One region of the Paenibacillus ilasis genome, then DNA from elsewhere that is predicted to be linked to it. Evidence: riboswitches for the same ligand, from Rfam matches in the RefSeq annotation. Region 1 holds a riboswitch; each other region holds the start of a gene.
What was found. Region 1 has a riboswitch for cyclic di-AMP ahead of ACETK5_RS21975 (hypothetical protein). Riboswitches for the same ligand answer to the same signal wherever they lie in the genome.

Region 1 (7,763 bases):
GTCACCGGTCATCGCAACCAGCTTGCCTTCGGCTTGTTCTCGGCGGATGACGGCAATTTTATCCTCGGGCTTGCTCTCCGCGATGAAATCATCAACGCCCGCTTCACGGGCAATTGTCGCCGCGGTGAGCGGATTGTCGCCCGTGCACATAATCGTCTTGATGCCCATCCGGCGCAGCTGGTCAAACCGTTCCTTCATGCCCGGTTTGACGGTATCCTTCAGGTAGATCAAACCATAGATGCGGTTATCCACGGCGACAGCGAGCGGGGTTCCGCCCTCTGTCGCAATGGCGTCACTGTTTGGCGTCAAATCCGAAGGGAGGGGGCCTCCTTGCGACTGCACCCACGCCTTGACGGCATCCACCGCACCCTTGCGGACCTTCCGGCCATCCTTTAGGTCCATGCCGCTCATCCGGGTTTCCGCCTTAAATTCGATGAATTCCGCCCCGTCCGTCATGCTTTCATCTATTTCAATGCCTTCCTTCTTCAGCAGCTCCAGCACGGAACGTCCTTCCGGCGTTTCATCCAGCAGCGAGCTCACGCCTGCCCATTGTGAAAGCGATGCTTGCGTTGCGCCGCCGACAGGAATCAACTGGCTGGCCATCCGGTTCCCGAACGTAATGGTACCCGTCTTATCCAGGATCATCGTATTGATGTCACCGGCGGCCTCCACCGCCTTGCCCGACATCGCCAGCACATTGAACTGCGTCACCCGGTCCATGCCGGCAATCCCGATCGCCGACAGCAAGCCCCCGATCGTGGTCGGGATGAGACATACCAGCAGCGAGATCAGCACCGGAACGGACAGCTCGATGCCAAGATACTTCGCGATCGGAGCGAGCGTAACAACCACGATCAGGAAGATCAGCGTTAAGACGATCAACAGCGTGTTCAGCGCAATTTCATTCGGCGTCTTCTGGCGGGAGGCTCCTTCAACAAGCGAGATCATCCGGTCGATAAACGATTCCCCCGGATCGCTCGTAATCCGGATGCGGATCGTATCACTGACAACCCGGGTCCCCCCGGTGACCGAGCTGAAATCGCCGCCGGCTTCTTTAATGACGGGGGCGGACTCCCCGGTAATCGCCGATTCGTCAACGGATGCGAGGCCCGCAATGACTTCCCCGTCCCCGGGAATCATCTCGCCCTGCGTAACGATCACGAGATCCCCTTTGCGAAGATCCGTTGACGGCACAGATTGAACCCCTCCGTTCTCCATTACTTTATGGGCCGCCATTTCCTGCTTCGACTGCTTAAGGGAATCGGCCTGCGCCTTGCCGCGTCCTTCGGCAAGCGCCTCTGCGAAGTTAGCGAACAGCAGCGTAAACAACAGGATGACGAATACGGTCAGGTTAAATCCGATACTGCCCTCGGTACCGAAATAGGACGGAAATATCGTCATCAACAGAACAACCAGAGTCCCGGCTTCCACGACAAACATGACCGGATTTCTCATCATCAGGACGGGATTCAGCTTCGTGAAGCTGTCCCTTAGCGCCTGACGTACCATCTCTTTGGACATTGCTTTTTTTCTCGTATTATTCATGGAAATAGGCCACCTTTTCTATTAACGGATCGTCAGATGTTCGGCAATCGGGCCGAGCACCAGCACAGGCAGGAAGGTCAATGCGCCGATAATCAGGACCACTGCGATAAGAATGCCGGCAAACAGCTTATTATCGGTCCGGAACGTCCCGAGCGTCTCGGGAACCCATTGCTTCCGCATCAGCGAGCCGCCCACTGCCAACAGGGCAATCATCGAAATGTAACGCCCGAATAGCATGACCAGTCCGGTTGTAACGTTCCAGAACGGCTTGTTATCCGACAGACCCTCAAATCCGGAACCGTTATTGGCCGCGGATGACGTGTATTCGTAAAGCACCTGTGAGATACCGTGAAAGCCCGCATGGGCAATGCCCGCCTGCCCCGCGTCCGTCATGAGTGCAAGTGCGGTCGGAGCCAGGATGATCAATGGATGTACCAGAATGACAATCGCAATCAGCTTCATCTCCCGGGCCTCGATTTTTCTGCCGAGAAACTCGGGGGTTCGGCCAACCATAAGACCAGCCAGGAACACCGCCAGGATCGCGTACATGAGCATGTTCATCAGGCCAACACCTTTTCCGCCAAAAACGGAATTCAGCATCATCAGGGACAGCGGCGTAATCCCGCCGAGCGGCGTGAGCGTATCATGCATGTTGTTAACCGACCCGGTCGTGGCCGCGGTTGTCACCGTCGTAAACAGGGAGGATTGGGCGATCCCGAACCGGACCTCTTTGCCCTCCATGCTGCCCTGCGAAACGTCGATGCCCAGGCGGTTCAACGCCGGATTGCCGTTGGTTTCGGCGGCATAGTTCAGCGACAGGAATCCGATAAATAAGGTCATCATTACCGAAAAAATAATCCAGCCCTGTTTGCGGCTCTTGGCGAACAAACCGAACGTATACGGGAGCGCCGCCCCAAGACTCCACATGCACAGAATTTCGATCACATTGGTCAGCGGGGACGGGTTCTCGAATGGATGCGCCGAGTTGGCTCCCATAAACCCGCCCCCATTGGTGCCCAGATGCTTGATCGATTCGAGTGCAGCCACCGGTCCTACCGCAATTTGCTGCTCGCTTCCTTCCAGCGTCGTGACGCTGAGCGTAGGCTTTAACGTCTGCGGTACCTGCAGCGCCACCAGCACCATCGCAATGATGAACGCTGCCGGGATGAATACCCGGGTGTGGGCCTTAACGAAGTCCTCAAAGAAGTTGCCGACGGTCGTGCCCTTGCTGGTTACCGCCCGGATAAAAGCAATCGCCACGCACAGCCCGGTCGCGGCGGATGTAAACATCATCATCGTAATGACGGCCATCTGGGCCATATAAGACAATCCCGACTCCCCGCTGTAATGCTGAAGATTCGTATTGGTCATAAAGCTGATGATCGTGTTGAACGACAAGGTCGGTTCCATATGACCGATGCCGTTCGGATTCAGCGGCAGCACCTTTTGCAGCCGCAGAATCAAGTACCCCGCCGCAACCAGCACGATATTCGTTAACACAAAGCTGACGGCATACCCTTTCCATGTCATCCCTTTGCGTTCTTTCAAGCCGATCAGAGCGAAAATCGGTTTCTCCACCCAGAAGAACCATCTGTCCGTTCCATTGCTTTCATTGCGAAACACCTGGTATAGATAAGTTCCCAGCGGCTTGACCAGCAGCACCAGAACGAGTATAACGATGGCAATTTGTAAAATGCCCATGACGAATGCCTTCCTCCTTCAGCCGTTTCCCTAGAATTTTTCAGGGTGAATCAGCGCATAAATCAAATAGAGAAAAATAAAAATCGTGAATATCAACATGATCATCACGGCTGATCAGCCTCCGGTTCCGAAACCACACGCCCGCACCAGGACATAAACAGCATGAGCAGTCCGTAGGTTCCTCCCAAAATAAGCAACATAACTAAATCCTGCATGAATACAACCTCCCGAAACTCGTTGTGAAATCAGCCAAACGCTTAACTGCCAATAGACGCTATGAGAAAGGCCACGTGACGATGGTTCGTATGAAGCACCACATCAGCACCCAACCCTTTGTATATCAATCGCGGATTGCTGGAATGGGTGATCACATAAATCGACTCTGCGGTCCAAGTCCGGCAAATCCGTAAATAGCGACAGCACAGATTCAAGCTGCTTTCGAACAGAAACACCTTGCTGACGGAAAACTCAGGAATGATCCAGGTTTGCTCGTCTCTTGTATCAATCAGAATAATGTGTTTGCAGCCCAGATCTCGCAACCTCTCCTGCTCAGCCCGGTTGTTGGCTATGGCCGCAAACGAAACATGTTTTTGAATCAACTGGCGGACGAATTCCTCCCCGGCCTTGTTCGGCGCGGATACCAGGATGAATTCCTGCGGTTTCTCCATCTTCTTTTCTCCTCCTAAGGTCAGAAAGAGAAGGCAACAACAAAGAAGCCCGTGGAAAGAGAAGAACTCTTCCCGCAGGCTCCTTAATAGGACACGGTGAAATACACCATGGCCCAAGTCCACGACAATCGTTGCCTCTCTCGATACGCTTACGAGGTTAGCTGACGGATTCGGGCGTGAGAGTCGCCCTACCCATAGACCGTTATCTTGTCTACAGGATTCACCCCAGAGAGATCAAGTTCATCTCCCGACTGGTTCCCCCGTTCCTTTTCCATTCAAGGACTCAGCGAAAATTAAAAACGAGTAGCATGTTATTCTATTAGCCATTGACTTGTCGTCCAGACTAGGCGAACAGCACAGCATCAGGAGGTTTACGCGGTGAGAGTCGCATCATCCTGCTGTTTCAGTGAAGGCCCATGGTGCCTTCGCTCAAGATTCAATCCATAAAGAGCCAGGCGCAGCTCTCACACTGCCTTTAGACCTTCATGGAGCGGCTGCCCGTATGCCATGGTCTTTGATGACCGTCAATTCATAGTTCGTATCATACGTCCGGCCTTGCAGGATGTAAATGTGAGCAAAAACACATGTGGCGTTATGTCGAACAGGAACGGACCAATTCCGCTCCATTATCTCCAGAATACTGCTCTATACTATGTATTTCTCTTGTTTTCTTATATTTATCGTAATCTATCGAGATACCGAGATTTTGCCATGATAATAGATGACACGACCCAATGTACACGTTTTCTTTTGCGGTTTTTATCGATTTTCGGAATGTATCCGTCCCATATGGCCATTTACTTTTAGATTCCTCCGGCGTATGATTCATCCATCTATTCGAAACATTCATTTACGCTGAGCTCCCGACAGATCGGGAGACGGGGGAACCAAAATCGCCAATGGGGCTTCTGTTGGTGAACGGGGTGAATCCGCAGGCCTGATGGTCAGGCGCTGCGGTAGGGTGCTCTCAAGCCCGAATCCGTCAGCTAACCTCGTAGGCGCGTTTTGAGAGAGAACACCACCCGAGCCTTAAGCGGAAGCGCCCACTGGAGTAGGGCCTCTAACGATAAATAGGCCTGGAGAGCGGGGTATCTCTGCTCACCAGGCCTTTTTGCCGTGCATATAACATTCCTATAAAGGAGCGTAGATCATGACGAAACTCATCGAGGCCGCACTGGCACCCGTCATCGAAACCGCATCGCCTGTAATATGTGAAGAGCCCATCCGCAACATGGAGATGTTCCGTTTCGACCAGAGCTCGGCTGAACGCTTTATCCCCTCGAGCGATCAAGGCGGTAACTGCGGTTTGTTTAAAATCAGCTGCGAAAACGCGGCCGGGTATGCCGAATATGCACTGCCAAGCACGGGAGAGTTCGCGGATCTGGTCCGCTGGGCATCCGTCTTTACAAGGCTGAGAGGCATGCCCGTGACGGAGGCCGTTCGCTATGCCCAGAAGCAGCAGCAATGGGGATCTGTACGGATGCAACTCGCCGTATCGGCCCTCACCGATCTGGAGGCCAATCTGCAACAGCACATCACCCGTGAGCGGTTAGGTAGCCTTCCGCTGGAGCGTTCCTACCTAATGAACTGCTCGGAGGCGTATTATTTCTAGGACGACAGCTAGAAAGAGCTACCGTCCTCGCTTCCATTGCAATTGGTTGTTTTCCCCCGCTCACTTGAACATATTTTTGAGCACCATCATCAGGTTAGCCGGCTTCTCTGCCAGCCGCCGGGTGAAATACGGGTACCACATCGTTCCGTAAGGCATATAACACCGGATGCGGTAGCCGTCCTGCGCAAGCGCAGCCTGATCGTTCATCCGCAGCCCGTACAGCATCTGAAACTCAAATTCCTGTTTGTCTATGCGGCTCTGCTCGGCAAACACCTTCACCCAGTCGATGATGTGGTCATCGTGCGAAGCAATCGCGACGTAGGCGCCCTGATCAAAATGCATTTTGATCAATTTCTTATAGTTGTCAATAACCTCCCGCTTCTGCTGAAAGGCAATGGTTCCAGGCTCTTTGTACGCCCCCTTCACCAACCGCAGATTAACACCGGCATGCATTAAATTCTTGACGTCCTCCTCCGTACGGAACAAGTAGGCCTGCATCACAGTCCCCACATTGGTCAGCCCCTCTTGATGGAGCCGCAGTGTCATGTCAATCGTGGCCTGGGTGTACGGGGAATCCTCCATATCCAGACGAACGAAGTTCCGGTGCTCTTTCGCCTTTTTCGCCACCAGCTTGATGTTCTCGTAAGCCATCTCGGGGTCCAGTGCCATCCCCATCTGTGTCGGTTTCAGCGATACGTTCGATTTCACTCCCCGCTTGGCAATCCCTTCCACAAGCTTCAAATACTCCTCCCGGTACCCGGCCGCTTCATCCAGCGTCGTGATACCCTCCCCCAAATGATCGAGCGTGACGAGAATGCCCTTCTCGTTCAGCCTCTCAATTTCATCCAGCGCCTCATCCAAGGTATCGCCGGCTATGAATCTGCCCGCCAATTTCCGACCGTACTTGATCGACAACCACTTCACGAATTTATTACCGGACACCGTCAGGATCACTTTACGGTAAAGCTCGGTTCCGTCCATGCGTGCGCCCCCTTTGCAAAAGGTAAACCAAAATGCACTCTATCTTAACTCATATGCAAAAATCATGACGGCATGCAGGAAGACATACATATCTAACATAGAGCTTCTCACCAGAAGATCCTAAACACCCCACCATGATGCATTCAGCAGCTGGACCATAGACCTTAAGCTTCGATTCATATCATGTTAAGGAGGGGCCTCCCATGCGCGTACCTTTTCGGAACGAACCATTTATGGATTTCAACAACGAGTGGAACAACAAGTTATACGATGCGGCGTTATCCGGAGTCGAAGCCGAGCTTGGCCAATCGTATCCCTTGGTTATCGGCGGTACCAAAATCTATACGGAGCGTACCGCACAATCGGTCAATCCGTCTCGGAAACGTCAGGTCATCGGCATTGTATCCCAAGCCGATACCGAGCTTGCCGAACAAGCTATTCAGACGGCAGCGCGTACCTTTGAGACGTGGAAGCACACCGAGCCGAGCGAACGGGCACGATATCTGTATAAGGCAGCTGCGATCATGCGGCGGCGCAAGCTCGAGTTCTCCGCGCTGATGACGCTGGAAGCCGGCAAAACGCGTGCCGAGGCGGACGCGGATACGGCCGAAGCGATCGATTTCATGGAATTCTATGCACGCGAAATGCAGCGTCTAAGCGCGCCCCAGCCGTTGACGGTTCACGAGGAGGAAGAGAATCATCTCTATTACATCCCGCTTGGCGTCGGCATCGTCATTCCGCCGTGGAATTTTCCGCTCGCGATTATGGCAGGCATGACCACAGCAGCCATCGTCTCGGGTAACACCGTTGTGCTGAAGCCAGCGAGCACCACGCCGGTCATCGCCGCCAAATTCGTGGAGCTGCTGGAAGAAGTCAGCCTGCCTCCGGGCGTCGTCAACTTCCTGCCGGGACCGGGCCAGGAAGTGGGCGATTATCTGGTGGATCATCCGCTGACCAGGTTCATCAGCTTTACGGGATCCCGCGACGTCGGACTGCGGATTCAGGAACGCGCGGCCAAAACGCAGCCGGGGCAGCGATGGATCAAGCGCGTCATCGCCGAAATGGGCGGAAAAGACGCCATTATCGTAGACAGTGAGGCGGATCTGGATCTCGCGGCGGATGCGATCACCGCTTCGGCATTCGGCTTCTCCGGCCAGAAATGCTCCGCCTGCTCCAGAGCCATCGTGCATAAGGACGTCTATGATGCCGTACTGCAGAAGGTCATCGAACGCTCCAAGAAGCTGGTGATCGGTTGT
Region 2 (7,763 bases), on a different contig from region 1:
TCGTCCCTTACGAAGTTTCAGCTCTCTGGGTGAATCGATCAATTTAATTTCGCCGTCGACGATAAATGCTACCCGATCGCAAAGCTCTTCGGCCGCTTGCATATTATGCGTGGTGATAAGAACCGTCTTACCGGCAGCCTTTTTGGCAAGTATCAATTCCTTCATTCGCTGGGCATTGACCGGGTCTAATCCGGAAGTAGGTTCATCCAGAAATAGTATTTCTGGGTCATCCAATAACGCCCGACAGAAATTCAACCTCATCTTCATACCCTTGGATAGCTGGGAAACCTTCATATTTGCGGCATTCGTCAGATCCACTTGTTCCAACAGTTTCATTGGATCCTCAGTCTCCCCTCTGTAAAGGGAACGAAAGAGCCTTAAGTTTTCGTGAACCGAAAATTTACTATAGAAGTTCGGGAATTCAAAAGCTACTCCGATTCGCTCGTAATAATCGGGACCGGTGTCCCTGATTTCGCTACCCATGACTTTTATACTTCCTTGATATCCTTTCAGAACGCCGATCAGCAGTTTTTGCGTTGTACTTTTACCAGCGCCGGACGGGCCGAGGAATCCAAAGATTTCTCCAGGCGAAATGACAAAATCAAGCCCCTGCAGGGTCGGCTCTTTTCGATTGGGATACGTGTAATGAAGCCCTCTTACTTCGATCACGACGCCCCATCTCCCTTCGCCGCTTTAGACACTGCAAGCATACCGGCAGATAATAACTCAACTAACAATTCGACCGTTGATGTAAATTGCTCCTCTCCAATCTCTTTTTTGTGCAGCGTAAGCAGCGCTAATGATCTGATCATGCTCACGATGGATTCGGGTGCCGTACTCGGTAAAATGCCAGCCTTCTGCCAAGCCGTAATCACAGGCATGAGCGCATCTTGATCCTCCGTAAAGTTACGCTCCAGCAGGGCTTTCGGCAATTTCCTGAACAACAGCTCCATCTCCCCGCGATCCATCATCTGCCGAAGCAGCGGGCTCTCATCCATCATCCTTAGTGAATACAAGAGAAACCCTTTAATGCTTCCCTTGCTGCAGACCTCTTCAGGAGGGAATAAGTCCAGAACGGCATTGCGGATTCGCTGCTCCTCCTCCAGAATCAATTCATAATAGATCTCCTCTTTTGATCCGAAAAACATGTAAAACGAGCCTTGGGCAATGCCTGCGCCCTTCGTGAGATCTTCAACGCTGGTTTTGCGGAGGCCCGCCGTTTCAAAATGATGGCGTGCCTCAGTCAGCAGTTTCTGGCGGATCCACTTGCGTTCTTCATCAGAAAATTTTTTGGGCATGCTGCAGTTTCACATCCTTAATTGTGAAGTTCGTGATTCTGTGAATAATTTTATTTTATATTCACAAAATACTCCTTCTACTCCCGAGTGTCAATATATTTGGTGTTACGGTGTCTTTCGGTTACAATAAATGGAGATTTTATCCTTTGACGAGGGGTGCATTATGCATCATTTTAACGAGGTTTTCGTCCAATTGCTGATTTTGCTTGCGATATCGATGGGTGTGATCGCATTAGCTAAAAAAATGAATCAGCCATACTCCATTGCTCTTGTTATCGTAGGCCTGCTGCTTGGAATGCTCCATGTACCGGTACTGGATGAAGCTGAATCATTCATCACCCAATCGAGTGTGTTTCAAGCGATCATTATTTCTTTGTTCCTGCCAATCCTTCTCGGCGACGCCACGTTAAAGCTTCCGTTCTCGCATCTTCGTGAACAAGGCAAGCCGGTGCTTGCCCTCGCTTTTGGCGGGACGCTGCTTTCGTTCCTTCTGATTGCTCTTGCAATGTATGGGCTTATGGGATTGCCTCTAATTGTTGCATTTACCTTTGCGGCTTTGATGAGCGCCACAGATCCGATCAGTGTCATTTCCATCTTCAAATCTTTAGGCGTACCAAAGAAAATTGTGACCATCATCGAAGGGGAATCACTGTTTAATGACGGAATTGCCGTTGTGTTATTCCAGATCTCCACCGTCTATCTACTTACGTATATGGAAATGGGATGGGCGGGATTAGGCAGCGGCCTACTGCTCTTTCTAAAGTTTGGTGTGGGCGGTATCGCGGTTGGAGGCGTGCTGGGGTATCTGTTCTCGCAGCTCATTCGCTTCTATGACGATTATCCGCTGGAGATTGCTTTCTCTATGCTCCTGTTCTTCGGGAGTTACTTTATTGCCGAGCATTTCCACGTCTCCGGCGTAATTGCCGTCGTTGTGGGCGGCTTAATTTTCGGCAGTTACGGAGCGCGCATCGGGATGTCGGATACAACCAAGATGAACATTAATTCGTTCTGGGACGTTATCACGTTAATCGCGAATTCATTGATTTTCCTTATGATCGGTCTCGAAATCAAGCATATTAATTTCGCGGACAAATGGGCGTTAATCGGGGCTGCCGTTCTTATTGTTCTAATCGGAAGAACATTGGCCGTCTACGCGAGTCTGTATTTCCTGAAATCCTTCCCTTCTTCATGGAAAGTGGTTTTGAATTGGGGCGGGTTAAAGGGCAGCTTATCGATCGCACTTGCCTTAAGCTTGCCTACATCCTTCGACGGTCGCGACGATATACTCGTGCTCACCTTTAGCGTCGTCCTTTTCTCACTTCTCGTTCAGGGGTTAACCATCAAGCCTTTGGTTAAGAAGTTTGGATTAGCCGGCCCCATCAAGGAAAAAGACGGGGCGGATATTTAAGAACCCTCCGAGTAAGCAAAAAAGAACACGGAACGAGTAGAACACGGAACGAGTATAAGGTTCAGCCTAGGAGTTCTAATTAGACAACTCCAGCTGAATCTTATTTTTTCGTATTCCGAATTGCGGCTTTGTTCCCCTTCAATATATGTACACGCTAAACTCCAAATCCTTCTTAGCCAATAAGCACTTTCTCTTCAGGCAACCGGTATTTTTGATTGACAACTCTTTGCGACAGCGCAAAGGCGAGTGTTAAGGGGCCGAGTCTGCCGATGTACATGGTCAAAATGATGACTCCCTTGCCAAAGGGAGACAGCTCAGGCGTCAATCCCATTGATAGACCCACCGTGCCGAAAGCAGAGGTCACTTCGAACAGAACTTCCATAAAATCCTTTTGCAAACTATGTTCGCTTATGGTTAACAAGAAAGTAGCAAAAATCACAACGCCTACAGAAATCACCATGACGGCGATGGACCGAAGGATAATCGATTGGGGGATGCGCCGATTTAATAACTGCACGTCCTGCTTCCCCTTAATAATGCTAACCAATGTGAATAAAAGAACGGCGAAAGTATTGGTTTTGATCCCGCCTCCGGTGGATCCAGAGGAAGCCCCGATAAACATGAGAAAAATCATAAAAAATTGAGAAGTCGTCATCATCGCGGCGATATCAATCGTATTAAACCCGGCGGTACGAGTCACCACGCCTTGAAAATAAGCCGCCCATATTCGCTCTCCCCAGGTCAAGGAGCCGAATGTACGGGAGTTGAACAACTCAATAATGAAAATAACGATAAAGCCGGCTAAACAAAGAAATGCTGAAGTCGACAAAACGATTCTTGAATGAAGGGACAGCTTATTCCACCTTCTGTGCTTCCATACATCCAGTACAACAGTAAATCCTAGTCCGCCAATGATAAAAAGCAGGGTGATGACGATGTTGACTAACGGGTCCCCCACATACCGGCTTAGACTATCCGACCAAAGGCTGAAGCCAGCGTTATTAAAAGAAGAGATGGAGTGGAATACGCCGTAATAAATAGCTTGTCCCCAGCCCAGTTCCTCTTCCCAACGAATGATTAACAAGGCTGCTCCAGCGATCTCGATAATGAGGGCAATCAGAAAAATGCCTAGAGACAGCCTCACAACGCCTTGCGTTGATAATGCGTTAGTGGATTCTTGGAGGAGCAGTCGATTTTTCAGTCCGATTTTCTTTCCTAGCACAACGGCGATCAAAACGCCGAAGGTCATGAAACCAAGCCCGCCGACTTGAATCAGGCACATGATGATGATTTGTCCAAAAAGGGAGAAGTCGGTTCCTGTATCGACCACGGCCAATCCCGTTACGCATACGGCAGATGTTGAAGTGAACAGAGCGTTTAACCAACCGATCCCTTCACCTGATGAAGACGATATCGGTAAGGCCAACAAGATCGCGCCGATGACAATCGGCATGGCGAAACCAAGGAGGATCAGACGTGAAGATGATAAGTTGAACTGTTTGAATGATTTTAGCGACTCTGATTTGCCTCTAGCCATCATATTTTCCCCTTTCAATTCCGACAGACCATGAAACCCCGCGGGCTTCTTTGCGTAGTATATACCATAATAAAGCATAGGTTCTACTTCAATCCAATGATATGGTATTGTTTACTCATCACTAACTGTTTACTTTTAGCATGTTTTAACCTAATATTTATTACGATAAATTTCATACGCACTGATGCTTAATCCTCTATGAGGAACGGGGGAACCAACAAAGCTACTAAGCTTTAGGGGTGAATTCTTTCTGATCAAGAAGGAACGGGAACTCTCAATCCCGAATCCGACAGCTAACCTCGTCAGCGTCTTGGGAGAGAACACTCTTACTACTTTGACTTGTCCATGATCCGTACAGCCAAGGCCTGGAAGCAGATTTGTCTCTGCATCCAGGCCTTTTTTGTTAAAACTGTTTTGCAGAAAAGAAAGGAATGAGTTCACTGCTGAATAACGAAAAAATACTGGTCTGCGTGTATTACGGTCCAAACGGAGAACGTCTTATTCGCCGAGGTGGCGAATTAGCCAGACTTCTTCAGTGTCCCCTGTTTGTGTTAAGCGTTATACCCTTACGTGAAGATGAGCTTGATCAGGCACAAGAAAGATATATGGCCGAGTGGAAAATGAAATGCGACGAATATGGGGCAACCTTTATCGTCAAAACGAATGAAGATCGCAAGGCTTCAGAAATCATAGCCGAAACCGCCAAAAACCATCATATTACCCAACTCATCATCGGACAATCCGGCCAAACTAGGTGGCAAGAAATAACGCGTGGCTCGTTTATCAACGAACTCCTAAATCAGATAGGCGAAACGGATTTGCACATTGTAGCAGTTCAAAGAATGGATGATCAAATGGCAGACACACATGAACGAGGAATTCGAGTCACCGTGTTTAGAGATGGTTCTCAGTATATGCTCGAGAATAAGGAATCCGGGGGCGATCCTATAGCCGAAGGTCTCTTTTTCAAAGAATTAAATACCGATTTTGACACCGGCTTGCTGAAAATAAAAACAGGTCGAGAGGTCCAGTATTTGAAAATAAGTCACGGAAAAGTGGTAGACTCGTCTTTTTTCCAAAACAGAGAAATGTATGAGAAACACAGCGATCAATAAAGGATGGAGTGGAACTTGTGCGTAAACCATACATGAATTCGAACAACCGAAATACACAACATTCCGCTCCTGGCAAAATGGAGTTTTTCATCAACAAGCTAAAAAAAAATATGAGTCCCCCTCAGCTCATCATGCTCGTTTTTTTCACATTGATATTAATCGGGACCGCACTGCTTGCGCTTCCCCACTCATCCTCCACCGGAAGGTCGGTTGGTCTGCTGGATGCTTTATTTACAGCCACCTCGGCAATATGCGTAAACGGACTGGTTGTCTTGGATACCGGTAGTGTTTTTTCGACTTTTGGACAAGTCATTATTATGATGTTGATCCAAATTGGCGGGCTCGGCTTTATGACCTTTGGCGTCATGGTCGCCATTGTTCTGGGGAAGAGAATTGGGTTGAAGCAACGACTCATTATACAGCAAACCACGCATTCGACCTCGGCACAAGGTTTGGTTAAATTGTCAATGTATATGGTGCTCATTGCATTCGCGTTTGAAGCATTAGCTACGATTGTCCTGACGCTCCGCTGGCAACAGGACTTCGGGTGGGGACAGGCAGCTTATTACGCCCTTTTCCATTCCGTTTCGGCATTCAACAATGCCGGATTCGCCCTGTGGTCTGACAGCCTTTCCCCCTTTGTCGGCGATCCGATCGTCAATATTACGATTGTCTTGTTATTCATCATTGGAGGTCTCGGCTATATCGTCATTGTGGATGTATTCCAAAAACGTTCATGGAAGAAGCTTTCGCTTCACTCCAAGGTTGTCTTAGTTGGGACAGGAACGCTGTCCCTGCTCGGTTTTCTATTTATATACTTTTTAGAGAGCTGGAATCCGTCAACCTTTGGCCAATTGAGCGAAAGCGAACAAGTGCTGGCTGCTTTTTTCCAAGGCATAACGCCTCGAAGCTCGGGGTTTAACACGATTGACATCGGCAGTATGCTGGCGGCTTCTCAGTTTTTCATTATTATTTTGATGTTCATCGGTGCTGCTTCCGGAGGAACAGGCGGCGGTATTAAGATCAATACGCTTGTTGTACTCATACTAGCAACGATCCAAACCTTTCGCGGGGGTGGTCAAATCCATGCCTTCAAGCGCAAAATAGCTGGAGAAACCGTCATGCGCGCCCTGGCCGTTGTCATGAGTTCTTTGGTGGTCGTGCTGGGAGTTTCCCTGTTGCTGACCATCTCTGAAGGAATGCTCGAAGAACATTTCTTGGAAGTGTTGTTTGAAGCAACCTCAGCATTTAGCACCACTGGATTGTCGATGGGATTGACAAGTGAATTGTCCCCCGTGGGGAAAATGATTGTGACAATAACCATGTTTGCCGGTCGTCTGGGTCCCTTAACACTCGCTTATGCGTTGGCTCAAAAAAAGCGCACCTCCAAAATTGGTTACGCGGAAGATCATATCTTGATTGGGTAGTTCAGGCTTCTCAATCAAGAATTTTCTTGTCCTCCAACATCTCATCTTTTAGTAGACATATCCTTGCAAAGGGGATTCACTCAAAAGTGATTGTGCAACCGTCTCTCAATAAATTCTACAGTTCGATCAACACCTCTCTCCGTTCGAATTTTTTCTGACAGTGCCGTTGAATTTACTCTCAGTGATGATTGACTCGTTAGGGCTGCTATCCGCTCAACCAAACCCTCGACAGACATTGATTTTTCAGGAATCGGCTTGGTCGATACGCCTAACTCATACATACGTCTTGCCCAAAAAGGCTGATCCGCATGAAACGGAGATATGGTCATCGGCTTCCCCGCTTTCAGAACGGCCGCTGTCGTCCCTGCTCCGCCATGATGAATAACACCAACAGCTCGCGGAAACAGCCATGTGTGCGGCGCTTCCTGTATACACAAGATGTTCTCGGGCACATCGCCGAACGCTTGCATTCCACTCCAGCCAACCAGAATGATCCCGCGTTGCCCCGTTCGTTGTAAAGCCTCCATGGTCATTTGGAGCACATGATCTTGCTTTAAAGGCATGCTGCTAAAACTAATAATGATCGGTGGGGGACCTGACGCTATAAATGACTCCAGCTCCTTTGGCGGGTCCCAATCCATATCTTCCAGAAACCAAAATCCCTCCATACAGACTCGATCCTTCCATTTCGGGTCAAATGGCATAACCGAAGGACTGCAACCATAAAGCACCGGGATTTCACGTCCGTTTACGCACAGATCATCAGAGAATACACTTCGCGGAGGTAAATGTAACGTCTCGCTTCTCCAGGTATTCATCAATGTTTTGAAGGATAATAGCATGAAACGGTTGAGATGATAGCTTTTTTCATTTAGCCACCGATTCCTGAAGGAGAAAGGTAAAATGGGATTGGTGAAAGTACCTGTCGGCGCAATGATAGGAATCGGATGTGCCGCAAATACGGGAATATTCAACTTT
Region 3 (7,763 bases), on a different contig from region 1:
ACAGGACTTCCTGCTCGTCCGACCATACACGAAGGCGACCCTGTATATCGTTCATCCGACAGGCAAGACAGCCGAGCTTATCTATCCTGAACTTCTGGACGAGGAAACCATCAAGGTCATTGAGGAAATGCCGCCGAACGAGGTGGGCTTCATTGGTGACGGTCTTACGTATATCGGATATGCCGGCGGCAAGCTGACGCTCCAATACAAAAATCCGTTTCTCGATCAAAAAGAAAAACTGACCTACGCTCTTCCATTCTAACCATACGCAATTACAAAAAGACCGGCAGGATTCGATCACGAATCCAACCGGTCTTTTCACTTGCGCATCTAGAACAATGCTTTCATTTATTGTATTATTCCTCGGTTCGAAGGGCTTCCTTAATTTCCTCTGGGGATGCATTCCACCATTCCTCGTTACGCGAAATCAGCAGCTCACGCAGCGCTCTCTTCTCCACGTCGCCAAGCCCATCCAGAATAATCTTGCGCTTCATCGCCGCATCCATTTTATTCACATGATCGGCGAGGATCTTCCAGCCGCGGCGGGCCTCGTGGTCAATCCACATTTCACAGGCGGTCATGCCTGCATAATGCTGTCCCTCCGCGGTACGATCTACAGCTACCCACACGATCCACACCTGGCGTCCGTTGGGTACTTCATCCCGGTTCATGCTGAAACGGATGCCCTTCTCCACCTTACTCTTGGCGTGCATGGCTCCAATGTCCACTCGGGCTTCGCCATTGTCGATAATGACGGGCGACAAACTGTTCAGATCGATGGAGCCTGATCCAAACCCCTTATGTTTACTCTTGCTATTAATAATATTCAAAGCAATCGGTTTCTTCGCACCCTGCTTCTGCTCTTCATTCTCCACTGCTGCCGACCTCCTATATCAGAGCCGATTCATACGTATCAGCTGCTAAATTGATAACCCATGTCCCAATAATTTTATTTTAACTAATAATCCCCCAAAAGCAAACATATACATGCACTAGATGCTTGTCAACGGGAGGTTGTTCGATATGGTCCCACCACGTGCCAAAGTCTTTCTATCATCCCTGCTTGCCATAGGTTTGCTTGCAGGATCGATGCCGATATTTCTGAATCCAGGGTCCTCAGCGTCTGCTCTTGCCCCAAATGCGGGCAAGCCCTCCGCCTCTGCCGTGGAGAAGGCCCCGCTCTCACCGCCTAAGGTGCAGCCTAATATTCCCGCTCCGGCCTTAAGCGACCGGCTGGTGGAATATCATATGGATGTTCGGTACGAGCCTGAGGAGAACAAGCTTAAGGGCAAACAGACACTCACTTGGACTCATCCAGGCAAAAAAAGCGTAAACGAGCTGTACTTTCATCTGTATCCCAATGCATTTGCTTCCAATGACACGACCTTTATGAAGGAATCGGGCGGCAGGCTTCGTTCCGATCCCATGCCAGACGACGGATACGGCTCCATGGCCATTACCAGCGTGAAAACAACCGAAGGACTGGCCCTGACCCATCGCCTTCAATTTGTTCAACCGGATGACGGCAACATCAAGGATCACAGCCTTGCCAAGCTCCGGCTGCCTAAACCCATCAAGAGCGGGGAGAGTGTTACCATTCACTTGGAGTTCGAGGTCGAACTTCCCAAAATATTTGCTCGCATGGGAACCACCGAGAATTTTATTATGGCCGGCCAATGGTTTCCTAAACTTTCGGTCTATGAACCCGCTGGTCTTCGCGGAAGAACAGAGGAAGGCTGGAATCTTCATCAATACCATGGCAACTCCGAATTCTATTCGAACTTCGGCATCTACAGCGTTCGCATCCGAGTGCCCGAAAATTACATTGTCGCGGCGACCGGATTCCCTACCAAGCCTGCCCAAAAATCAAACGGGGAAAAAATTTATCAATTCTATGCGGATGATGTGCATGATTTTGCCTGGTCGGCATCGCCAAACTTTGTCACGGCAGAAGAAGCATTCTCCGCACCAGGCGTACCGGGGGTCCGCATCAAGCTGTATCTCGATCCGGCCCATAAAGACTTAAAGGAGCGTTACTTTGATGCCGCCAAGTCGGCACTCGCTTCGTTTGGAAAATGGTACGGAACCTATCCGTATTCCACGTTGTCCATCGTCGTTCCGCCGGAATCGGGCAACGGGGCAGGCGGCATGGAATACCCGACGCTGGTCACGGCCTTCGGTGCCAAAAACGATTCGCCGGGATATGAGCTGGAGCGGACCGTCATTCATGAGATCGCCCATCAATATTTTTACGGAATGATCGCAAGTAATGAATTTGAGGAAGCGTGGCTGGACGAGGCCTTTGCAACCTATGCTGAAGAACGAGTGATGGAAAAAGAATACGGTATTACCTCCAATACGGCAGCTCAGGGAGCATCCATTACTTCCCCTGCACCGCTGAAGATGGAATCCTGGAAATACAGCTCCCACGAAAACTACGCACTGAATGTTTACACGAGGGGCAAGCTGGTGCTGCAAGGCATCGAACGGCAGGTCGGTCCGCAGATGATGGAGAAGATTCTTCATACGTATGCCCAGAAATACCGGTTCAAGCATCCGACCACGTCCGACTTCCAGAAAGTTGTAGAGCAAGTAAGCAAAACGTCCTGGCAGCCGTATTTTGACCAATATGTATATGGAAGCCAGATGGCGGATGTCGCCATCGACGTGATCAAAACCAAAAATAAAGGCACGGCGGAACATCCTCGTTATGAGTCTACGGTCAAGATTACGAGCAAGGACGGGGATATAACCAATGTGCCGATCGTGTTCGCCTTTGAGGATGGCAAAACGGTGGAGCGGACCTGGAGCGGCAAGGACGGCAAAGTTACTTACACCCTGGAGTACAGCACTCCGCTCGCCTGGGCCATGGTTGATCCCAAATACTCCATCGTCCTGGAGAACAAACACATCAATAACTATATGAAGGCAGGAATGGATCCGAAGGTGGTTACACGCTGGAATCTCAGTATTACCAAGCTTGTGGAGACGCTGTTCGGCAGCCTGTCATGGTGAGGGGGGAGCACATGAAAAGTTACGCAGGCCAAGGGTGGACCAGTGTTAAAGACCAGCTATACGTCTCGATTCTGCTCTTCTTATACCGTTTGCTGTGGGGATACTGCCTGTACCGACTCGTAAAATCGGCAGTCGTTCCCCTTCTGATGCGATATCCGGATTCTGCCCCTAACGAGCTCAGCCGTCTGTTATTCTTCTATGAGGGCGAGATGAGCCTAACCCTGAGCAGCACGGTCCACACCTACGGATGGCTTCTGGCCGGTTTGCTCCTGATCCGGATGGTTCTCACCCCGCTCATTCGGGCCGGCATCTTCTACAACCTTCACCAGGAAGCCAAGGGCGAGCGTGGTTTATTCTTCTTCACTGGCATGCGCAAACTGTGGAAACCTGTAACGCTATTCTATCTGATTGAGCTTATTCTCACCTTTGTGCCCGGTTACTGGCTTCTGCCCAAAATTCTTCCGATTCTGCTAAATGGGATTCAGGAGCCTGTTCTGCCCCTTCATGCACTGCCGTATGCCGTTGGCTGGTTCTTGTACGCCTATCTAATCCGCCTGTTATTGCTCTATATGCAGTTCGGGCGCACGGGAGACTTTGGTATGATCAGCTCTCTCCATGCGCTCTTCCGCCGCTTGGGCACGGCAGTGCTGTTATCCATCACCATCGGCGGATCCGCCTGTGTCATTCTGTTGCTCCTGAGCTCGGCTTCGCTCTTCTGGGCCGGGTTGATCGGCTTAATTATTCAGCAGGCCTCTTATTTTCTGAATGGACTTTTCCAAATTTGGGTAATTTCCGCTCAATATCATTTGTGGAGAGATTCCTCCTCATCGCATCCTTAATCGTTACAATTCGTTACCCTGAAATGATGAAACATGCTCGCGAATAAGCTGTAATCCGAAGTGACACGTTTCTATCCGGGTCTTGATTTTACAAAGAATAAGAGTTCATTTATCCTCTATATTACAAATTTCTGAGCGCCAAATTACAAAAAAACCTGTTTCCCCAAGATGGGGACAGGTTTTTTTGTTTAAAAATGATCTTTCCTCGTTTGCCAAATTGTTAATACTCTGCTAAAATAACGAATATGTTAGTAACAACTTTGTCATCTTTACTGTAACTTTTTGTTGGAACGATGTAAATTCGTTATCTATGTTGGAACGTCAGACGTCAATGAATGGGTTCATCAACATTTTAAGGAGCCGAATTCCCATAACGATATGGGAAGCGGGGGATCCGTTTTGGGTGAATTGATCTCGCAAGAGAGGGATCATAGGGGACCTTCAACCGAACCCTTAAGCTAACCTCGCAGGCAATGGAAGGAGCTTTTGTTTTGAAAAAGAAGTTAACGGCTGTTTCTCTAGGCCTCGCACTCGCACTCACATTAGGGACCGGAAGCGCTTTCGCCGATTCCAAATTAAATACTGCAATCAAACCAGCCATTGGTGTCTCTTATAAAACAGGCGGAACCACAACGAATGGTTTTGACTGCTCCGGATTCACCAGCTATGTTTACAAGAAGCTTGGCCTTAGCCTGCCGCGTACATCTGCAGCTCAATACAAAGTAGGTACGGCAGTATCCAAGAGCAACCTGAAAGCTGGCGATCTCGTGTTCTTCAACACATCCGGTAGAGGTGTATCTCATGTGGGTATATATGTTGGGAGCGGCAAATTCGCTCATTCCTCATCTTCGCGTGGTGTCATTATCAGTCCGCTAAGCCAGAGCTATTATGCCAACCGATATGTAGGCGCTAAGAGAATTATGAGTCAAAATACGTACAAATCTGTAGCTGTGAACTACAATTAATGTTGGAACTTTATTGATTTACTCTTACAAGAAAGCCCTGGGCTTATGAGATTGTGCCGATCTCATCCAGCGGCTTTTTTCTTTTGTTTATTCTGTCTATACCTTTATAACGTTCAGGACAACGGAAAAGTTCCCGCTTTTCGAAAAAAAATGAAATTTATTCTACAAGTTCACTTCACTTCGCCATGTCTTCACATCTTCTACCCTTTATATACCCTTCTCTCCCTTCATTAAACACCCATTTTGGAAAAATATTGATTTTATCCGATGCTTCGACGGCTAATGCTATTGAAAAATAGCGAAATTCACCAAGAAATAATTGCCAATCTCGCTTGCTGTCTGATAGAATGGACGCAGTAACAACTTTGTCATTAATGTAAGTGCTTTAATCATAGATTGCTATGCCGAATTCCCGGCCGAACGGGAAGCGGGGGAACCAACCCACGGGTGAATTGATCTTGCCGTCAAGAGATCATAGGGAACCTTCAACCGAACCCTCAAGCTAACCTCGCAGGCAACGAAAAGGAGCTTTCCATGCTGAAGAAAACATTATCGACAGCAGCCCTGAGTATCACGCTGTTGTTCACTTTGGGCGTTGGCAGCGTGTTTGCGGATCGTGCGCTGGATCACGAAATCGATAAGGTGCTAGGTACAAAATACAGCTACGGCGGCACGACCACGAGCGGATTTGACTGTTCCGGCTTCACCATGTATGTATATGCTAAACTCGGTCTGAAGCTACCGCATCAATCCGGCTCTCAATTCGACATGGGGACAAGTGTATCCCGTAAGGAGCTGCGCGCTGGCGATTTAGTGTTTTTCAACACATCGGGCCAGGGCATCTCCCACGTCGGCATTTATGTCGGCGATGACAAATTTGCCCATGCCTCCTCCAACCGCGGCGTGGTAATTAACCGCCTTTCAGAGGAGTACTATGATCAGCGATACGTGGGTGCGAAGCGTATTATGAGCAATGATAAGTATGAAGAGTCAACCGGTGAAACATCCTAAGTTATAGAGGCTAATCATCCTATACATACTGCTTGCCCGTTAAAGGAGCCCTTACCTCTCTTTGACGGGCTTTTTGATGTGACTTGAATATTCGTAAAATGGTTATTATTCATGCATACGATAGGAGGATTTCGCAAATGGATGCAACACCGATTTCATTTCACACTGTAATCATGCGTGAAGAGCACGCGGAAGAAATATGCGCCTGGACCTATCCTCCTCCCTATAATATCTATGGCTTTCTTCCCTGGGAGCAGATGAAAGGGCTTGAGGTGGAGTTTGGCGATCCGGACATTCGCCAGAGGCAGTACATCTCGATTCTGGATGAATGGGAGGCCCTTTGGGGGTTTGCCCAACTGTTTCCGATGCATGAGGTTACACGAATCGGACTTGGCATGCGGCCTGATTGGTGCGGGCGTGGAATGGGTAAACGGTTTATGCAGACGATTGTCCGGGAAGCCAGGCGGAGGCGCCCTGCCGACGAAATTGACCTGGAGGTGTTGACCTGGAATGAGCGTGCGATTCGCGCTTATCAAAGGGCGGGCTTTCACATCACCGATACGTACGAGCGGCTTACGCCAACGGGTAACGCCCTTTTCCATTGTATGGTGTATGAGCCCCCGGCAAATGAGGAATAGTAATCTTTGTCTATATGAAAAAGCACAATTTTGTGTACTTTTTATGAAGCCACGCCGTATAGTTGCTTTTTTTGTCACAACTGGCTATGCTGTCTATGGATGTTGGTTTATAATGGAGACAAGTGCAAAAGTGCAGTATACATAGAAGGGACGATATGACGATGCAAAAATGGATCATGAGCGGATTGTTCTTCGTCGCATGTGCGTTGGCTATTGCGCTGATGTTTACGCTCCCAGGTAAGGAACAGGTAGCTCAGGAAGAGAAGCCGACCATGCCGGAAGTGACTCTCGATGCTGCCGCAGCGGAAGCTACACTGAAAGCAAGCTGCATTAGCTGTCACGGCGACCAACTTCAAGGCGGCGCTGGACCGGCTTTGAATCAAGTGGGCGGACACATGGATGCGGACGCGATCTTCAACGTTGTAACCAAAGGTCGTAAGGGAATGCCTTCCTTTAAAGATCAACTTAAGCCTGAAGAAATCGCAAACATCGCGCTGTACCTTGCTGAGAAAAAATAAATCAGCTTATACGCAAAACACGCCTGCACCTGGAGTTCTTCCTGGGGCAAGCGTGTTTTTACATATTCGGGACCTCCAAGGGGACTTACCGTCTTCCCCTTCTATTGTCCCGACTTGCCGTCCTTCGAACGACTCTTCTCATAGGCTTCGTTAAACTGCTGCGCTTCCTTAATATCCACAGCCGTAATGCCACCGTCGTCCCAAGAAGTGAGACGAAGTGTAACGACTTTATAATCTATGGTGATGTAGGGGTGATGTCCGAAAGCTTCCGAAATAGCTGCCACTTCATCAACAAAAGCAATTCCCTTCATGAAGGAGGAGAAGGTATACTTCCGTACGATCCATCTCCCTTGTTCAAATTCCCAACCCTCAAGCTTTTCCAGATGAGCCTCTACTTCTTGCTGCGTATAAAGCATCTTTTATCTTCCTCCCCGAAAAAAACCTATCTTAAAGCCGACTGACACGTAATATGGGCTATCTGTCATCTATTCTATTCTGCCCTGTATCCGTTGATAACTGGAGTGATTACACAAGGGCCACAAAAGCCAACTCTTCTTCACCGATCAAAATATGTATTCGATGGTTCGTCTGATCATGCATGACCACGCCGCTGCCAACGTTAATCACCGGCTCTGTGCCCAGCGCATAAAACAAATCCTCTGCCAGCGCCTCATGAACCTCATTTTGCTCGGCTACACCCAGATTGCCCCAATCCTCAGCTTCCATTTCAAAGAAGACATAGCTGTCGGAAATTCGCCCGACCGCCTCGGTTAGTTC
Region 4 (7,763 bases), on a different contig from region 1:
ATAACCCACTATTTTGTTATATCGAATCTTAATTTCAGCAAGACAGTGAACCATTCCGAACAGCCGATGAAATCGATTTCCGCATCGAAGAGCGTTTTGCATTATAATAGGTAGAGGATGTTGCTTTCCAGGAGGGACCAGAACGTGCCAAAGATCGAAATCTCGCATAGCAAAAGCGATCACTTCCGCTTCCTTAAAAATCCGCAGCTGCTCTTTGCCGGGCAGGTCGTGGACGAGGACTTCTTTTATGGACCGCCGCAAATTCATGATTTCTGCGAGATCATCTATGTAGTAGAAGGACGCGGAGAATTCACCATTGCAGGAAAAATATACGAACTTCACAAAGGCGATGTCGCGATTTATAACCCCGGCGTTCCTCACGAGGAGAGATCCATCACGGACGGGCCTTTTAAGGTGATATACTGCGGCGTGGATTCGCTTCACATTGAAGGGGTTCCCCAAGGGATGCTGCTCCCGGCTTACGTGGAGCCGGTCATATCCTGCGAGAAATACGCTTATAAAGTGGAGAGCTATCTTTCCGAGATCCTCCGCGAATGCGATTCGCAGGTGCTGGGGTATGAAACGCTGAGCACCAACCTGCTGATGTCATTGATTACCGTGATCTATCGCATTGTGGATGTTAAACACCAATTCCAGTCCTTGAAGGGCAAGAACGAAATCGCGCTGCGGACCAAACACTTTATCGACACCAATTATACCCAGAGCATCAGTCTCAAGGACATCGCCGATACGATGTATGTCAGTCAGCATTATTTATCCCATCTGTTCAAAAAAGAAGTCGGCGACTCCCCCTTCAATTACTTGATATCCCGCCGGATTGAAGAGGCCAAGCGCTTGCTGGCAGATTCCGAAATGCCGATCCATGAGGTTGCTTCTCAAGTGGGTTACGGCAACGATAAGTACTTCTCTATGTTATTCAAAAAAATTACCGGTCAAACGCCGAGCTCGTTCCGGGAACAGAGCAAACTGAGCATGGAGTAAAGCATTAGCATTTTTATCTTTCCGAGCAAAGCAGGCAGCCGTTGTGGTACGGCTGCCTGCTTTTTTAGTATGAAACGGCAATCTGCCTTCGATGTCGTCAAAAATATGGGGCATGCTTGATTTTGATGGGACCGACCGCTTCGATCTTGCTCTGGCATCCCAGTCGATATCCTTCTTCAATCTCCTCGGGATCCAGGCGTCGTTCTTCAGCCAGATTGGGATCGGACAAATACTCGATTCCCTCCACCACCATGCAGCGGCAGCGGGCACAAGTTCCTCTTTTGCAAAAAGAGTTCCAGTCGACGTCATTCCGCTCGGCCAAGTCAAGCACCGTCATGCCTAGAACGGGAGCCACGCTGCGCTGAACTTCGCGGCCTGTAAGCTCAATGATCGGATCCGGTACGGCTTCGATCATCTCTTCCGCTGCCGGGTTCAACGATTTATCTCCCCCGCCTTTTTTGTTTTTCCAGAATTTAAACACGCGTTATCCCCCTATGCATGTAATCATCAGGTTATGTAAGAAATCCTTCATTTATTATACTGGAAAGTTTAAAAAATCAACATGCTTACTCTTATCTATTCTATGACATTGACATCACGGAATTGGAACTCTATGAAAATTTTGCTATACTAGCGTATGCTAGACCAAATTCCATATTCTATGAAATCATTCTATTATTTAATGGATCGGAGGAAATACAAAAGCATGCTGCATAAACGAATAGGAAAAACAGCTGTCGCTGCCGCGCTTGCCTTATCCTTTATCGGAACCGCACCCCATATCGGTCAGGTACATGCTGAGCCTGCCATTTCGGTAAAGCTGGATGATGTGACACTAACCTTCGATGCGGCTCCGCGGGTAGACAAAGGGGTCACCTACGTTCCATTCCGGACGGTCGGTGAAGCATTGGGCATTCAGATCACGTGGAACAGCAAGACGCAAACCGTCAAGGCTATAGGCAAGGTGAAAGGTCAAACGACGGAAGTCCTGCTTCAGGTGGGAAGCACGACGGCGACCGTCAACGGTAAAAAAGTAAACCTTGCAGCTCCGCCAGTCCAACGGGAAGGCCGCGTGCTGATCCCGCTTAGCTCTTTCAGCAGCCAATTCGGTGTCGACGTCGGCTGGAATCAGGCGACTCGTACGGTCTCTCTCGTATCGCCCCAGCGCGAAATGCATTTGAGAGCCTTCTATGCTTTGCAATCTTTCCAAGAGCGGGATCTCGTGGGATCCATGAATTCAGTCGCTTTTGGCTGGAGCCGCATCGATCGTGATGGCCAGTTTACGCTTCAAGGCGACGAGTATCGTCTGCCAGGGGCGGCCGGCGACGTGACCCCGCAATCGATTGTTGCGGATGCGGCGGATCAGGAGATTAAACCGTACCTTATGGTTTATGCTCTGGACGGAAACGGAGAATTAACCAAAGTCCTGAGCGACAGCAGTCTGCGCGAAAAGTCCATTGAAGGCATCACAACCGCGGTTGCCGATAACGGGTTCGGCGGCGTTGTGCTTGATTTTGAAGGACTCGGTTTTAAATTGGATGCCGTGAAGCAGCAGAAGCTGCTCAATGATTACGTCAAGCAATTGAAGGCGGCATTGCCAAATGACATTGCCCTGTCCTTAGCGGTCCCGCCATTGAATAGCGCCTATAAAGGCTATGATTACAAGACGCTGGCTTCCATCGCTGATGATCTCATCGTTATGGCTTATCAATACAATCCGGTCGGAACCAAATCTCAGGTTCCCGAACCAAACAGTCTGGTGGACCAAGCGATCCAGTTGGCACTCCAAGCAGGTGTCCCGAAGCAGAAGCTCCTGCTCGGCATCAGTTTAAGCAGTGAAACCGCCACTTCCGTTGACGACAAGCTCGGCTTGGCCAAGCGTTATGATCTGAAAGGTGCTGCTTTCTGGCGCCTTGGCTTGTTCCGTCTCTATAATAATGGAATAGAAGCTGCTGTGAATGCCTCTGTTGTTAAGGAGTAACCGAACAACCTCTGTGGGATGATAGACTTATCGTAAGAAAAACGTCTATCGACGTACTTTCACAGATGACAGATCGCAGTTAATAGATGTTTTTCTTGCGATATCAGGAAGTCACAAGCTTTCGAAGTTTATACTTTCTGATATCTAAAAAAAGAAAGCCTGACAAGGGCATCCCTTTGTCAGGCTTTCTGGTTATGTATCGAACCCTAAACTGCAACGTAATCCAATTAGCTTGCGCTTCCTACCAGCTTCGCATAGTTTTCTTGACTCAACACACGACGCGCCGTGACATAACGCGGCTCGTAATATGAATCGCTAAGCTTGCTGATTCTGACTCCCTTGCTGCTGGAAGCATGCGCAAATTGTCCGTCACCAATGTAAACGCCTGCATGGGAAATTCCGCTGCCACTTGTATTGAAGAATACCAAATCTCCGACCCGCAGATCTTCGCGATCCACATGTTCACCGGCTTTAGCCTGGCTTTGGGAAGTGCGTGGAAGATCCATATCAAAATTTCTAAACATGTACAGAATAAATCCGGAGCAATCAAACCCGCTGGTGGTCGTTCCGCCCCATTTGTATGGAGTTCCTACCAATTGCTTCACTTGATACTGAAAATTCGGTTGTTGATCAGCAAATGCTGATACGGCACCAGAAGAAAAAATAATTGCAGACCCTAGCAAAGTGATGACAAACTTCTTCAAAATATGTTCTCTCCTTCGATGCCTACGGAGTTAGCTAAAGGTTCGGTTGAAGGTTCCCTATACTCTATATACAAGAGTAATTCACCCAAGACGGTTCCCCCGTTTTCACAAACGAAATTCGGCAAAATTCATTAACGTTTTGTAACCTTCTCTTAATATAGTATACAAGGAAGGATGCTGTCAATAATATCCTAAGAATCTATCGTTTTATGTTTGGAACTGTCGTAAAGATGGTTAATTTCGGGCGTCCATTTGTTAACCATCTCACACAGTCATGACAATTATGTAACTCTGCTTTCCTGTTCGAGCTGCTTTTTTTTAGTAAACTAGCAACTTTTAACAGATTTGTACGTTTACATATTCAGAAAAGAAATTAAAGAGGTGATCGACCACTTATGAGTCAAATTACGATGGCTGAAGCTTTGGCTGTCCGGGCAGCAATCAATCGTCTCATGAATCAATTGATGTCGGAACGCTTGAACAACAGCAGCACGATCATTGAAAAAGGGGAAACGGCGGAATATCCTGCACGCAGCGTGGATGCCATTACGGAGGAGATCGAAGCCGCCGCGGCGGATTACAGAAAGCTGGATTTGCTGATGGCCATCTCCAATACAACGCAAACCATTAGCTGGAACGGCTCCGACATGACTATCATGGAAGCGATCGAGCTGGCCAAACAGATACGCAGCGATATCGGACAGCTTGCTCATCTCGGCTCCCGCAAGAAGCTGGAGCGGCAGAGCAGCCGTGGCAGCGGAGACGGTGCCGTAACGCTGTTCAACGTCGCCTTATATGATCCGGAAGCTTATCAGGCGCAAGCGCGCAAGAAGGAACGCGAAGTAACCAAGCTCTCTTCACTGATTGAACATGCCAATCATACGTCCATGATTACGTTTGACGCATCGAAGTACATGGAATAGCGGCAGCCGCCGGCTCCAAGCCTGCAGGTCACTCCACGTGCGGGTTTGGAGCCGGCGGTTTCCGCCGGCGGGCGGGAAAGTGCGAGCAACCGCTTATTGTTTGTCGGATACAAACAAACCTAACCAGGAAACCAAAAACTCGCCTCCAGTGAAAACGGATGACGGCTTACGGTTCACGCCTATCACTTGTCACATGTTACGGACTTATAACGAAAAAAATGATCGCTCCGTTTCCCGCTCTCTCCATAAATAATTGGAAAGCCGCCCTTGAAGGGCGGCTTTTGTCTAATTCGCTTAAGCTCGGTTAACATGAAACTATGTTGCCGATCCGAACGCTTTTTATCTAACCTCTATTTCATTCTTTATCCTATCCGTAACGTTCTCTTTACACATAGGCTACTGGAACAAGGCCGCAGCTCCAACCAGACCCACATCGTCCCGAAGTCCTGCAGGAACGATTTCGTACGTACCCAGATAGGATGGCATGACCAGCTTATCTGTCATTTCCCGCAGCTGCGGGAATAGAAGCTCGCCTGCTCTGCTTACTCCCCCTCCAATCACGATACGATCGGGGTTAAAACTGTGAATGACGTTAACCAGACCAAGCGCCATGTAATAAATAGCACGATCGATGACCTCCACAGCGACGGGGTCATGAAGACGTTTAGCCTCGAATACATGCTTGGCGTTGACGCCGGCCTCGGCTGCGGCCAGTTCAGAAATTACGCTGGGCTGGGTGAGCATCCGCTGGGATGCTGCCAAACCGATGGCCGTTCCTGAAGCAAATACCTCCCAGCAGCCGTGGCTGCCGCAATTACACTGCGGACCGCTCGGATCAATGATATGATGCCCAAGCTCCCCTGCAAAAGAACTGCTGCCCAGGAACAGCTTCCCGTCCAGCACGATGCCTGAACCGATGCCTGTGCTTAGCGTCACGTATATCATGTTCGTCGACCCTCTTCCGGCACCTCTTACATACTCTCCCCATGCAGCTGCATTGGCGTCATTCAGCACCTGAACCTCCGTATGCAGATCGCGTTCCATCCAAGCTTTGAGAGGAACATTGGTCCATTCCGGCAGATTCGTACCATGAATGACAATTCCCTCCCGGCTGTTAACCGTTCCGGGTGAAGCCATGCCTACGCCTCGAAGCGGGTGACCGCCCGACACGCTGCGAATCATGTTCGTAATTCGCGCGACCACTTCTTCGGCCGTACGCGCACCCGCTGTCTCCATTTGCTCCCGGTTCAGCAGCTGTCCTTCGGAATCAAAGAGCGCTGCCGCGATCTTCGTACCCCCAAGGTCAACGCCAACCACAAATTCTTGCTGTTTATTCCATACGGTTTGCAATTTTTGTTCACCTGTTTCCGATAGGTTTGCTACTTCTATTGATGTAAGCTGTCAGCCAATGATCGCAGCTCAACCGGATCAATGGGCTTCAGCCCTGATCGACCGTACCGTACGGCTGAGCCGAAATGCACCTCGCTCACACCGGTCTGGTCGATAAAATCATGTATGATTTCCCACTTCAGGCCATTACCAGCCAATATTTTCAGCTCACTGCCTGCCGTTTGTTCTACAAGCTCCCGAATTCTTGGGATGGCTTGCGGTGCAGGCTGCGGTCCTCCCGACGTTAGGACGCGGGTAACGGACGGGTATTTCTGCAAGGTACGCAGCCCTTCGAGCTGATCCTCCAATTCATCAAAGGCCCGATGGAACGTGACCTGCATATCACCTGTCCATTCCAGCATTTTGACCAAGGAGACCTCGTCAATCTTCCGTTCCGGGATCAGCATACCAAGCACTACGCCAGCTGCACCTGCCTTGCGGATCGCCTTAACCTCCGCGATCATGGTAGCAATATCATGTTCGTTGTACACAAAGGATCTGCTATGAGGTCTGACCATGACATGAACAGGAATCTGAACAGCTTTCACAACCTCTTCAACGAGCCCGATTCCCGGCGTAAGCCCGCCTTCGGTTATCGCCGTGATTAATTCCAGACGATCCGCGCCATTCTTCTCTGCCGTGATGGCATCATCCACGCATGTTGCGATAATTTCAAGCAGCATCGTCGTCACTCCTTACTGAAGTTGATTCTTTAAGCATGGAGAAACTGCTTCTCCACATAATCCGCCAACAATCTCGCGCCATATCCGGTAGCCCCCGCTGCGGAATGGGGGAATTCCCGTTTATACTGGACCGTGCCCGCCATATCGATGTGCACCCATTTCATGGAATCGGCCACAAAATGCCGGATAAACAGCGCGGCCGTTATAGCGCCTGCCAACGTTGACGTACCGACATTTTTCAGATCGGCATAATCGCTCCTAAGATCCGATTCGTACTCATCCATCAGCGGCATAGGCCATAGACGCTCTCCGTTACGCTCACCGATCTCAACCAAATCGGCCGTAATCTGTTGATCGCCCCAGATACCCGCAATTTCCAAGCCCAGTGCGGCTCCGACATTACCGGTGAGGGTTGCGATATCAATCACCTTATCTGCGCCAAGATTCGCAGCGTGCAGCAGGGCATCCGCAATGATCAACCTTCCTTCCCCATCCGTATTCGCGACCTGAACGCTTAAGCCATTCGGATAGTGAACGACGGAAGAAGGAAGCATCGCATCCGGTCCCGATAAATTATCCGCAACGGCTATCAGCGCCGTGACTCGTACCGGAGCTTTTTGCGATACCAGAATATCCATGGCACCCACGACGGCTGCAGCCCCACCCATATCCATACGGGCATCGCTGATGTCTCGGCCAATTTTGACGTTCATCCCGCCCATATCAAAGGTTACGCCCTTGCCGATGAGCATGATATGAGGGCTCCCCTTCTCGGAATCCACTCCATTATAGGAAATCTCAATCATGGCAGGCTCATATTTACTTCCAGCGCCCACAGCGATTAGTCCGTTCATCTGCCGGTCATGGAGCTCTTGTCCGCGATACACATGAAGCTGAACGGGTGCCTTCTTGAAACGATCCTCGACCACTGCAACGAATGCTTCCGGGTTTAACGTTTCCGGAGATTCATTCACCAAGTCTCGAGTGAGCTGCGTCCCTTCGATTCGGATTCCTGCCGTCTGTATGATGGCTTCCAGCTCTTTACGGGAAAGCCCCTGCCAATCTTCTTGTCGAAGATTTA

Region 2: another riboswitch for cyclic di-AMP. It lies ahead of ACETK5_RS10265 (universal stress protein); the one in region 1 lies ahead of ACETK5_RS21975 (hypothetical protein).
Region 3: another riboswitch for cyclic di-AMP. It lies ahead of ACETK5_RS31995 (C40 family peptidase); the one in region 1 lies ahead of ACETK5_RS21975 (hypothetical protein).
Region 4: another riboswitch for cyclic di-AMP. It lies ahead of ACETK5_RS08085 (C40 family peptidase); the one in region 1 lies ahead of ACETK5_RS21975 (hypothetical protein).

The regions. Positions count from the first base shown of each region.
Region 1 is NZ_JBHDJG010000002.1:407,189-414,951, reverse strand. It holds gene kdpB (potassium-transporting ATPase subunit KdpB) at 1-1,545, opposite strand, end outside; gene kdpA (potassium-transporting ATPase subunit KdpA) at 1,567-3,246, opposite strand; gene ACETK5_RS21980 (potassium-transporting ATPase subunit F) at 3,277-3,345, opposite strand; gene ACETK5_RS21975 (hypothetical protein) at 3,504-3,914, opposite strand; cyclic di-AMP (ydaO/yuaA leader) riboswitch at 4,045-4,213, opposite strand; cyclic di-AMP (ydaO/yuaA leader) riboswitch at 4,758-4,931, shown strand; gene ACETK5_RS21970 (hypothetical protein) at 5,065-5,526, shown strand; gene ACETK5_RS21965 (proline dehydrogenase family protein) at 5,587-6,507, opposite strand; gene pruA (L-glutamate gamma-semialdehyde dehydrogenase) at 6,711-7,763, shown strand, end outside.
Region 2 is NZ_JBHDJG010000001.1:2,191,449-2,199,211, reverse strand. It holds gene ACETK5_RS10285 (ABC transporter ATP-binding protein) at 1-669, opposite strand, end outside; gene ACETK5_RS10280 (TetR/AcrR family transcriptional regulator) at 666-1,298, opposite strand; gene ACETK5_RS10275 (cation:proton antiporter) at 1,462-2,706, shown strand; gene ACETK5_RS10270 (TrkH family potassium uptake protein) at 2,879-4,243, opposite strand; cyclic di-AMP (ydaO/yuaA leader) riboswitch at 4,419-4,567, shown strand; gene ACETK5_RS10265 (universal stress protein) at 4,675-5,358, shown strand; gene ACETK5_RS10260 (TrkH family potassium uptake protein) at 5,436-6,785, shown strand; gene ACETK5_RS10255 (glycosyltransferase) at 6,866-7,763, opposite strand, start outside.
Region 3 is NZ_JBHDJG010000008.1:50,576-58,338, forward strand. It holds gene ACETK5_RS31975 (copper amine oxidase N-terminal domain-containing protein) at 1-262, shown strand, start outside; gene ACETK5_RS31980 (YwhD family protein) at 357-875, opposite strand; gene ACETK5_RS31985 (M1 family metallopeptidase) at 1,024-3,015, shown strand; gene ACETK5_RS31990 (hypothetical protein) at 3,027-3,854, shown strand; cyclic di-AMP (ydaO/yuaA leader) riboswitch at 4,203-4,342, shown strand; gene ACETK5_RS31995 (C40 family peptidase) at 4,346-4,819, shown strand; cyclic di-AMP (ydaO/yuaA leader) riboswitch at 5,212-5,351, shown strand; gene ACETK5_RS32000 (C40 family peptidase) at 5,357-5,830, shown strand; gene ACETK5_RS32005 (GNAT family N-acetyltransferase) at 5,968-6,468, shown strand; gene ACETK5_RS32010 (c-type cytochrome) at 6,630-6,986, shown strand; gene ACETK5_RS32015 (4a-hydroxytetrahydrobiopterin dehydratase) at 7,088-7,402, opposite strand; gene ACETK5_RS32020 (hypothetical protein) at 7,512-7,763, opposite strand, start outside.
Region 4 is NZ_JBHDJG010000001.1:1,670,667-1,678,429, reverse strand. It holds gene ACETK5_RS08100 (AraC family transcriptional regulator) at 145-1,002, shown strand; gene ACETK5_RS08095 (2Fe-2S iron-sulfur cluster-binding protein) at 1,100-1,483, opposite strand; gene ACETK5_RS08090 (stalk domain-containing protein) at 1,709-2,983, shown strand; gene ACETK5_RS08085 (C40 family peptidase) at 3,211-3,687, opposite strand; cyclic di-AMP (ydaO/yuaA leader) riboswitch at 3,691-3,821, opposite strand; gene ACETK5_RS08080 (hypothetical protein) at 4,083-4,610, shown strand; gene ACETK5_RS08075 (ROK family protein) at 5,007-5,960, opposite strand; gene ACETK5_RS08070 (copper homeostasis protein CutC) at 5,996-6,682, opposite strand; gene ACETK5_RS08065 (leucyl aminopeptidase family protein) at 6,712-7,763, opposite strand, start outside.